Crateriforma spongiae: one gene and its partner. Each later gene encodes a partner of the first gene's protein in a complex. Links are inferred from orthologs where the notes say so. Each region holds a gene or a part of one and is shown in the gene's direction. Other genes may lie near its edges.

What was found. The genes of interacting proteins can lie anywhere in the genome.
Region 2: the proteins of pheS (region 1) and pheT are in contact, whole or in part, in a crystal structure (PDB 6P24), measured with the Escherichia coli proteins. The link is inferred for Crateriforma spongiae from one-to-one orthologs.

The regions. Positions count from the first base shown.
Region 1 is NZ_JAAXMS010000004.1:337,816-342,258, reverse strand. The notes cover bases 1,359-4,257. They hold pheS (phenylalanine--tRNA ligase subunit alpha), read left to right. Parts: upstream 1,359-2,243; coding sequence 2,244-3,272; downstream 3,273-4,257. Other genes in these bases: HFP54_RS12730 (ferritin-like domain-containing protein), read right to left, coding at 3,888-4,257; HFP54_RS12735 (hypothetical protein), read left to right, coding at 3,495-3,842; rplT (50S ribosomal protein L20), read left to right, coding at 1,813-2,172; rpmI (50S ribosomal protein L35), read left to right, coding at 1,359-1,569. In the rest of the region: HFP54_RS12755 (hypothetical protein), read left to right, coding at 1-1,231; more of rpmI, read left to right, coding at 1,354-1,358; more of HFP54_RS12730, read right to left, coding at 4,258-4,355.
Region 2 is NZ_JAAXMS010000004.1:443,550-447,257, forward strand. The notes cover bases 1-2,936. They hold pheT (phenylalanine--tRNA ligase subunit beta), read left to right. Parts: upstream 1-418; coding sequence 419-2,455; downstream 2,456-2,936. Other genes in these bases: HFP54_RS13125 (TadE/TadG family type IV pilus assembly protein), read right to left, coding at 1-105; HFP54_RS13135 (sigma-70 family RNA polymerase sigma factor), read right to left, coding at 2,556-2,936. In the rest of the region: more of HFP54_RS13135, read right to left, coding at 2,937-3,131; HFP54_RS13140 (NHL repeat-containing protein), read left to right, coding at 3,229-3,708.

The DNA.
Region 1 (4,443 bases):
TTTGCGGCCCAAACGCCCCGTGGGATCATCAGCGAAATCGTCGCAACCGCCTCAAACGCTGGACACCCGTCAAGCCGGATTCACGGCATCCGAATCACCGCTGGTGCGTGTCGGTCGGATCGAAGCGGTGCCCCAGCGAAGCGACCTGCGAACCTTGTCGATGATTCCGCGGACGCCGGGCGAAGTCCTGCGGTTGTATTCCGCGGCTCGCGATCAATCGTGCCGCTTGCTTGGCGAAGGCGTCGCGGTGCACGAACCCTTACAGATCACGCCAGGCTCCGCTGGTGTTTTCGGTCGTATCGACGCGGTCACGATCGGCTTGGAATTGGCTCAAAGCGGTCGTGACCAGTTGCCTTCGGTCACTCAATCGCAAGTCCTGAAATACTTCCAAGAACACCGCTTGGCCGTACAACCGATCGTCTATCACGACGCCAGCGGCCAGTGCTATTTCGGCAACGAATGCAAAGCCGCCTTTTTCCGCCAGCTTTCTCAGTCGGGGCCGGGATCATCGGTGACCGGCAACCCCGAACCGATGATCCAGTCCGCGGTGTCGCGATTCCGATCGTTGGGCATTGTTCCCGACGGACGATCGGCGGGACGACGTTACAGCCTGACCGATGCCCCGGAAATGGGACGGACCCTGGCGTTGGCGTTCGCCTACCAGCAAGAAACCGGATCGCTGACCCAAGGCCGCACCACCGTGGTGGAACTGATGCTCTTGCACCTGCCACGGGATTTCGGCCCCCGCAATCCTCGCCCGTCTGTGTTCATCACCCAGGGCGGCGGCGCGACGCTGCATCAGTTGTCCGCGCCCCTGCGATCCCCGGTCGCCGCGTCGGCATCGTCAAGGGCCCCGTCGATCACCGCCACGGTGCGGTTTGACAAAACCACCTTGCTGGGCATGTACCCGGCCGATCCAGTGGTGACCGATGTTCAGTTCCGATCGGATCGATCCGTTCCGCTGGCGACGCTGTTGGCACGACTGGATGACGAATCCGGCGGCAGCGATGACGAGGGCGATCCGGCGACGCTTTCCAGCTTGTTGGACCAATTCGAATCAATCGCCCAGCAATCGGAGTCCGATCCCAATGGTTCCGGGGACGCGTCGATGCACTGGTTGGATCGAATTCGCATGGAAAAACAGCGACAACTGCAACAAACGCTGCAATCCGCCGGGCGGCCGGACAATGGCGACTCGGCACTGGGCCGATCGTTGCCGCCGCTGCGTTGACGCAGCGGGCCGTTTCCGGGCGGAAAAGTCGCACACGGACCTTTCATATTCTGCGGCAGGTCGCTACACTTCGCCGCTTCAAATCACGACGACGAACGTTCATCGATACGGACCCCACAGCGATGTCCAAAGGTAAATCCAAGATCAAGACCCACAAGGGAACCAAAAAGCGGTTCCGTCTGTCCGCCAAGGGCAAGGCGATGCACCGTCCGTCGGGCACCAGCCACCTGGCACAGGGTCTGAGCAAGAAACGTCGCCGTAACCTGCGTGGCACGACCGCCGTCGATCCGTGCATGGAGCCGACGATCCACGCCGCTTTGAACGGATACAGCAACTAAGTCCGGATCCGCAACGGTTGATCTTGGCCACCCTTGGTCGGCCGCGACACGTTGCACGACACCGGCAATTTCTGTCTTTCCACCCCGCGTCCGGTCGGCAAACCGGACATGCCACGGCCATTTTGCCGCTGGCGACAACCCGTCTGGGCATGAACATCGGTCCCGCCGTTTCGTGGATCGAGGCCTGAGGACGGGACATTCTTCATGATCCAATAGCATCACCACAGCAAAGGAACCCCAGCCATGCGTGCAACCAAAGGCGCCGCGCGTAACAAAGCCAAGAAACGTTTGTTCAAGCGAGCCAAGGGGTATCGTGGCGGACGCGGAAATCTGACGCGCACCGTCAAGGAAACGTTGCTTCGCAGTGGTGCGTATGCGTTCCGTGATCGTCGGGTTCGCAAGCGTGAATTCCGCAAGCTGTGGATCATCCGGATCAGCGCCGCCGTGCAACAGCACGATCTGCGGTACAGCGAATTCATTCACGGGCTGAAGAAGGCCGGGATCGAATTGGACCGCAAGTCCCTGTCGCACATGGCGATCGAGGACAAGGCCGGCTTTAAAGACTTGTGTGACAAGGTCAAAGAAGTTTTGGCAGCCGCCTGAAACTCCTGTGCGAAAGCTGAGGACGCCGGCTGAACCAATCCCGGCGTCCCCCACTCACCCTTCACAAGCCAATGTCCCTGCAACAATTCGTCGCCGCGTTGGACGACTTGGCCGATGACGCCAAGCGCGCGTTCGATGCCGCCGCCGATCCGGACACTCTGGAAGAAGCCCGCATCAAATTCTTGGGTGCCAAGAAGGGCTTGTTGAAATCGATCCAGAAACAAATCGGGTCCGTCGGCAAAGAAAACATGCCGACCGCCGGCCAGCGTTTGAACGAAGTCAAATCGCTGATCGAGCAGACGTTCCAAGCTACCCAGGACCGATTGACCGGGGATGCCGCCGACGGCGCCGACCCGACCTTCGATCCCACCCTGCCGGGCATCGCACCAGAAATCGGCCACGTTCATCCGATCACCCAAACCATCGATCACTTGATGGAGATCATGGGCCGGATGGGCTTCGAAGCTGCCGAAGGCCCCGAGGTGGAAGATCCGCACCACAACTTTGTGGCGCTGAATATCCCCGAAGACCATCCGGCACGGGACCCGCTGGACAATTTCTATCTGTCCGTCGGTGACGGCCAAGCATCGCGTTTCGTCGAAGGCACGCGGTTGCTGCGCAGCCAAACCAGCACGGTCCAGATCCGTGTGATGGAACAACGCCAGCCGCCGATCCGCATCATCTCGCTCGGCCGGGTGTACCGCCCGGACGCCCCCGACGCGACCCACTTTCCGATGTTCCACCAGATGGAAGGTTTGATGGTGGACCGGAACGTGACAATGGCCAACCTGAAGACCGTGTTGCGGATCTTCGCCACGAACTACTTGGGCGATGATGTGGAAATTCGTTTCCGCCCATCGTTCTTTCCATTCACCGAACCCAGCGTCGAAGTCGACTTTCTGTGGGACGGCAACTGGGTGGAATTCGGTGGTGCGGGCATGGTCGATCCGAACGTCTTCAAAGCGGTCGGTTACGATCCCGAGCAGGTCAGCGGATTCGCATTTGGTCTGGGCGTCGAGCGATTGTGCATGCGTCGCCACGGCATCACCGACATCCGCGACCTGTACAGTGGCGACCTTCGCTTCCTGCGCCAGTTCTGACGCAAACATCGCCATTCGCGCGGCGAAAGACGCGTCCGCCCATCCTGACTCCCACAGCCGAGCCCTCGTGGAGGGCTCGCGAGATTCGTTTTCGCCACATTCGCGAAGCGTAAGGCGTTCATTTGCGGAGCGACAGGCGGGAACGAGTCCAGACCGAACGACGATCGTAAAAACAGGATTTCGCATTGACCGCGAAATCGCCGCCAATAAACTGAAGCGTTATTGAGAATCGTTTTCAACAAAACGCTTGATTGGGCGGGCGTCGTGCGGACCGAATCAGTTCTAGAAATTTTGCCGGGTTTGACTGACAGCCAGCGGCTGGTGATCGCCAGCGAGAGCTGTGATTCGGGGTGTTCGATCGCACCCGAAACGCTGGTCCTGCGTCACGAAAGCTATTCCGATCACGTCGGATGGTTCGTACAGAGCCGCGTGTCGATCGAGCCGCATCAGTTCGCGGCGTTGCGGAACGTGATCACATCGCGTGGCGTGCGGGCCGTGCCCCACAGCAACGGGGCGTCGGCGGCCGAGACGGCTTCGCCGACCATTCTGAAATTCCCGCACGCGGGATAATCCCACCGCGGATCCGGTCACGGACCCGCGATCGATCGAGCATTCTCAGCCGATCTTTTTCTTCGAATCGTCTTCGATGATGCCGACGTTCTGGGCCGCGTCGGTGTTCCGCAGCAGCTTGCTGTACTCGTCGACGCCTTCTTGTTCCTGCAACAAGATGTCTTCCAGAAAGACGACCAGTGCCCGATCGCCGTCGGCCAGTTCCAACGCCTTGGTGTACATCTCCACCGCCTTGGATTCGAATTCCAGGCTGTACTGCAGGACTTCCTTCAGATCCTTGGATTGACGAATCTCATTGCGGGTTGCAACCGGGACTCCGCCCAACGCGACGATCTTGTCACCGATCAACTGCGCGTGTTTGAAGGATTCCTTGGCGTCTCCCAGGAACTTTTCCGCGTAGACTTCGCGCCACGGGCCTTCGTGGATGAAGCTGTTTTGCGAATACTGGGCGACACCCGTCCATTCGTGCTTCAGGATCTCGTTCAGAATTTCAATGACCGGTGCATAATCCATAACGGCAATCTCTCTCTTATGTCTCGACGGGTTGTGTCTGGATCGGGATGACTTGCAACGCCAATGCCAAGTCGCCAGGGAACCGTAT
Region 2 (3,708 bases), 110 kb from region 1 along the record:
CAAAGTCAACAGCACGGGCAACACGATGGCGGCTTCCACCGTGGCAGTCCCCCGGCGCTGCTGACGCGATCGACGCGGCACGGTTCTGGCAATCGTTCCGGACATGACGGTTCTTCGGGACAAGTGGACGAGCGAAAAAGGGCGGGATCGGCCCACGATGACGCGGGACTGATCCTCTTTGGGAAACCTAGCTCGCGTTTGCACGGCATGACGGGCCGATCGCCAAAATTTTTTGTCGCACGATTTGACGGTCACCGGTTTGTGTGCCGTCACCGCGTCATGCCTCCCCTTCGCAGGCGACTTTTTCTATCATCCGTGGCTCGATGACGGCGCCGGTGGCCCCCGGCGGGTCGCCGTCGATTCCGTCTGTGCGTCCATCTCCACCGCCTCCGTTCCGCTTAACACCCAACACAGCGACATGCTTGTTTCCTGGAAATGGCTTTCCCGCTACGTCAATCTGGACATGCCACAGAAGGAATTGGAGGACCGATTCAGCTTTTCCGGATTGAATCACGAGTCCAGTGAAACGGTTGGTGACGACGTCGTGATCGACTTGGAAGTCACCAGCAATCGCGGCGACTGTTTGGGGCATCTGGGCGTGGCCCGTGAAGTCGGCGTGCTGTTCGATCAACAGGTTTGCGTGCCCAAGGTCGAATTGACCGAAGGCGATACGGCGGTGAAATCACTGTTAAGCGTGGAGAACCGGTTTCCCGACGCTTGCCCCCGCTACACCGCCCGCGTCATCCAGGGGGTCAAGATTGGCCCAAGCCCGGCGGAGATCGCGGACGTCTTGGAAAGCGTCGGCATCGGCCTGGTCAACAATGTCGTCGACATCACCAACTTTGTGATGTTGGAATGCGGCCAACCGTTGCACGCATTCGACTATGACAAGATCGCCGGCCAGAAGATCGTCGTCCGTCCGGCCGACAAAGACGAAACCATCGAAGCGATCGATCACCGCCAGTACGCACTGGACCCGTCGATGTGCGTCATCGCCGATGCCGAAAAAGCGTCGGCGGTCGCCGGCGTGATGGGCGGTGCTGATTCGGAGATCAACGAAGCGTCAACGAACTTGGTGATCGAAGCCGCCGACTTCACGCCGCTTTCCGTTCGACGGACCGCGCGGGCGTTGAAGCTGCACAGTCCGTCGTCGTACCGGTTCGAACGACGCGTCGACCCGGCCGGGATCGATTGGGCCAGCCGCCGGGCATGCCAACTGATCGCCCAACACGCCGGCGGCACGGTTTGCAACGGCGTTCTAGACACTGCACCGGAGATACCCGCGCGTCCGCCGATCGTTTTGCGTTTGTCACAGGTCGAACGAATCTTGGGGATCCGCATTGCCCAAACGGAAATTCAGCGGATCTTGACCGCCCTGGGCTGTAAGGAAGACAAGTCGACCGTCGGAGAAAGTCACGCGTTCGTTCCGCCGACGTGGCGTCATGATCTGACACGTGAAGCCGACTTGATCGAAGAAGTCGCGCGGATCCATGGCTATGACAAGATCCCCGAAAACGCATCCATTCCGGTCGCCCCCAGTCGGGCTCGCCCGTTCGATACGGCCGTTTCGAAAGTCCGCCGTGTGTTGACGTCGGCGGGGATTTCCGAAGCGATGACCCCCAGCGTCGTGACCCGAAAGCTGGACGAATCGATCAGCCCCTGGACCGATCGACCCGCGATGCAAACGCAAACGGCAATGTTGGAAGGATCGCGTCGGCTGCGGCGTTCGCTGATCCCCAGCCTGCTTTCCAGTCGTGCGGGGAATTGGTCGGCCTCCAGCCTGCACGCGGACCTGTTTGAAATCGCACACATCTATCTGCCATCGGAGGACGATGACGGGCTGCCCGAAGAGACCTACGCGTTGGGTCTGGTTCGCGGCGGCGATTTCTTCCAGCTCAAGGGGATCGTGGAATCACTGTGCAGTCGCCTCGGGGTGCACGGACGTTTGACGGTCGACGTCGTGGATTGCCAGGGGATTCAATCTGGTACCGCGTCAAAGTTGATGATTCAAGTGGACGGCCAGTCGTACGAGATCGGATACATGGGGACGGTGGATGCGGCCACGCTGAAGTCGTGGAAGTTGCCCGATCCGGTCCAGGTTGCGGAATTGTCGCTGCCGGTCGTTTTCGAATTGGCCAACCTGGTGCCACAGCAACAGTCGATCAGCCCGTTCCCGTCGATCCAACGCGATTTGAATTTCGTTCTGGCCGAATCCGTCCGTTGGGGTGAACTGGAAACCGTGGTGCGATCGGCCGTCGATGAAAACCTGGCCGGCGTGCGGTATGTCGAAACGTATCGCGATGCCGACAAGGACGGGCCAGATACGAAACGCGTGTTGTTGTCGGTCGAATTGCAAAGCGCCACCGAAACGCTGAGCGGCCAGCAAGCCGACACGATGATCCAATCGATCGTCGACGCATGCGATCAAAAGCTCAGTGCCAAGTTGCTCCAGTAATCCGAACCGGTTGAGGCATCGCCGCATTTCGCTTCGCGACAGCGTTTCGCTTTGCGGCGGTCAGGGGCACGCACCCGCACCGCGCCCCGCCTTACATGGCCTACGCTTCGAATTCCCGGCGCAACTGTTTCATTCCCCGGTGCAACAAGCCGGCGATTGAACCATTGGACTTCCCCATCCGCTGTGCCACCTCGGCCAATTTCAAGCCATCCAAATAGTGCAGACGCACGGCATCACGCTGGTCGTCCGGCAGCTTTTCGATCGCCGTCGCCAGCCGAATCACACTCTCGCCGACCGCCATGTGCTGGCTGGGCGTGGCCATGTCGCCGGCCAGCAATTGTTCCAGACGCATCGACGATTGATGCACCGCTTGCTGCATCGATTGTTCCCTGGATACATCGCGTTTGTCACGGTGCATGTCGCGATCCAGGTGACACAGATGATTCGCCAAGATTTGTCTTAGCCAGCCCCGCAGTTCGGCTTCGGTCTTACCGCGAAAACCGTCGAATCCCTGCACGGCCTGCAACATCACCTGTTGGACCATGTCGCTGGCACCGACCTTCGCCTGGTACGCACGACGCGATTGAGTCCGGGCCAGCATTCGCAGATACGGCTCATATCGGGCGATCACCGAAGGGTCGGTCAAGTCGATGTCCGGTTCGGTTTCGTCGTTCATGATATCCTGGCCGTGAAAACGCAGCCGTTGTCTTCGCCGGGGGCAACGCCGCGACAAACCGCCGACACGATTTTGCGTCTGGGAGACATACCGCCAAATGAGTCACCGTATTGTAGTGCGAACCACGCCTGATTGGTTCCGCCGCCCGCATCCGATTTCTTTTGCGCTGGTGGTTTTGATGCTGTTGTCCGTGGACGTCCCGGCCGTCTGGTCGCAAACCGTCACGGCAACCGTTCCGGTCGGCATGCCGTTCGGCGTGGAAGTCGACGGCGATGACGTTTGGGTCACCAGCATCACCGATGAAAGCGTTGGATTGATTTCCCCCGATGATCGTTATCGCCCGCTGATCGGTGGCGCCGAAGCCGGTGTGTTTCAGTGGCCGCATGAAGTCCGCGTCGGTGACGCCAAACAGTTGTACATCGCCGACACTCGGAACCACCGAATCATTCGCGTCGATACCGACGGCGGCAGTGCCGAACAAACCGATCCGGCGGACCATCGCTACCAAGTCATCGCGGGAACGGGCAAAGCCGGCTTTGCCGATGGTCCCGGCGGATCAGCCTTGTTTAACCAGCCA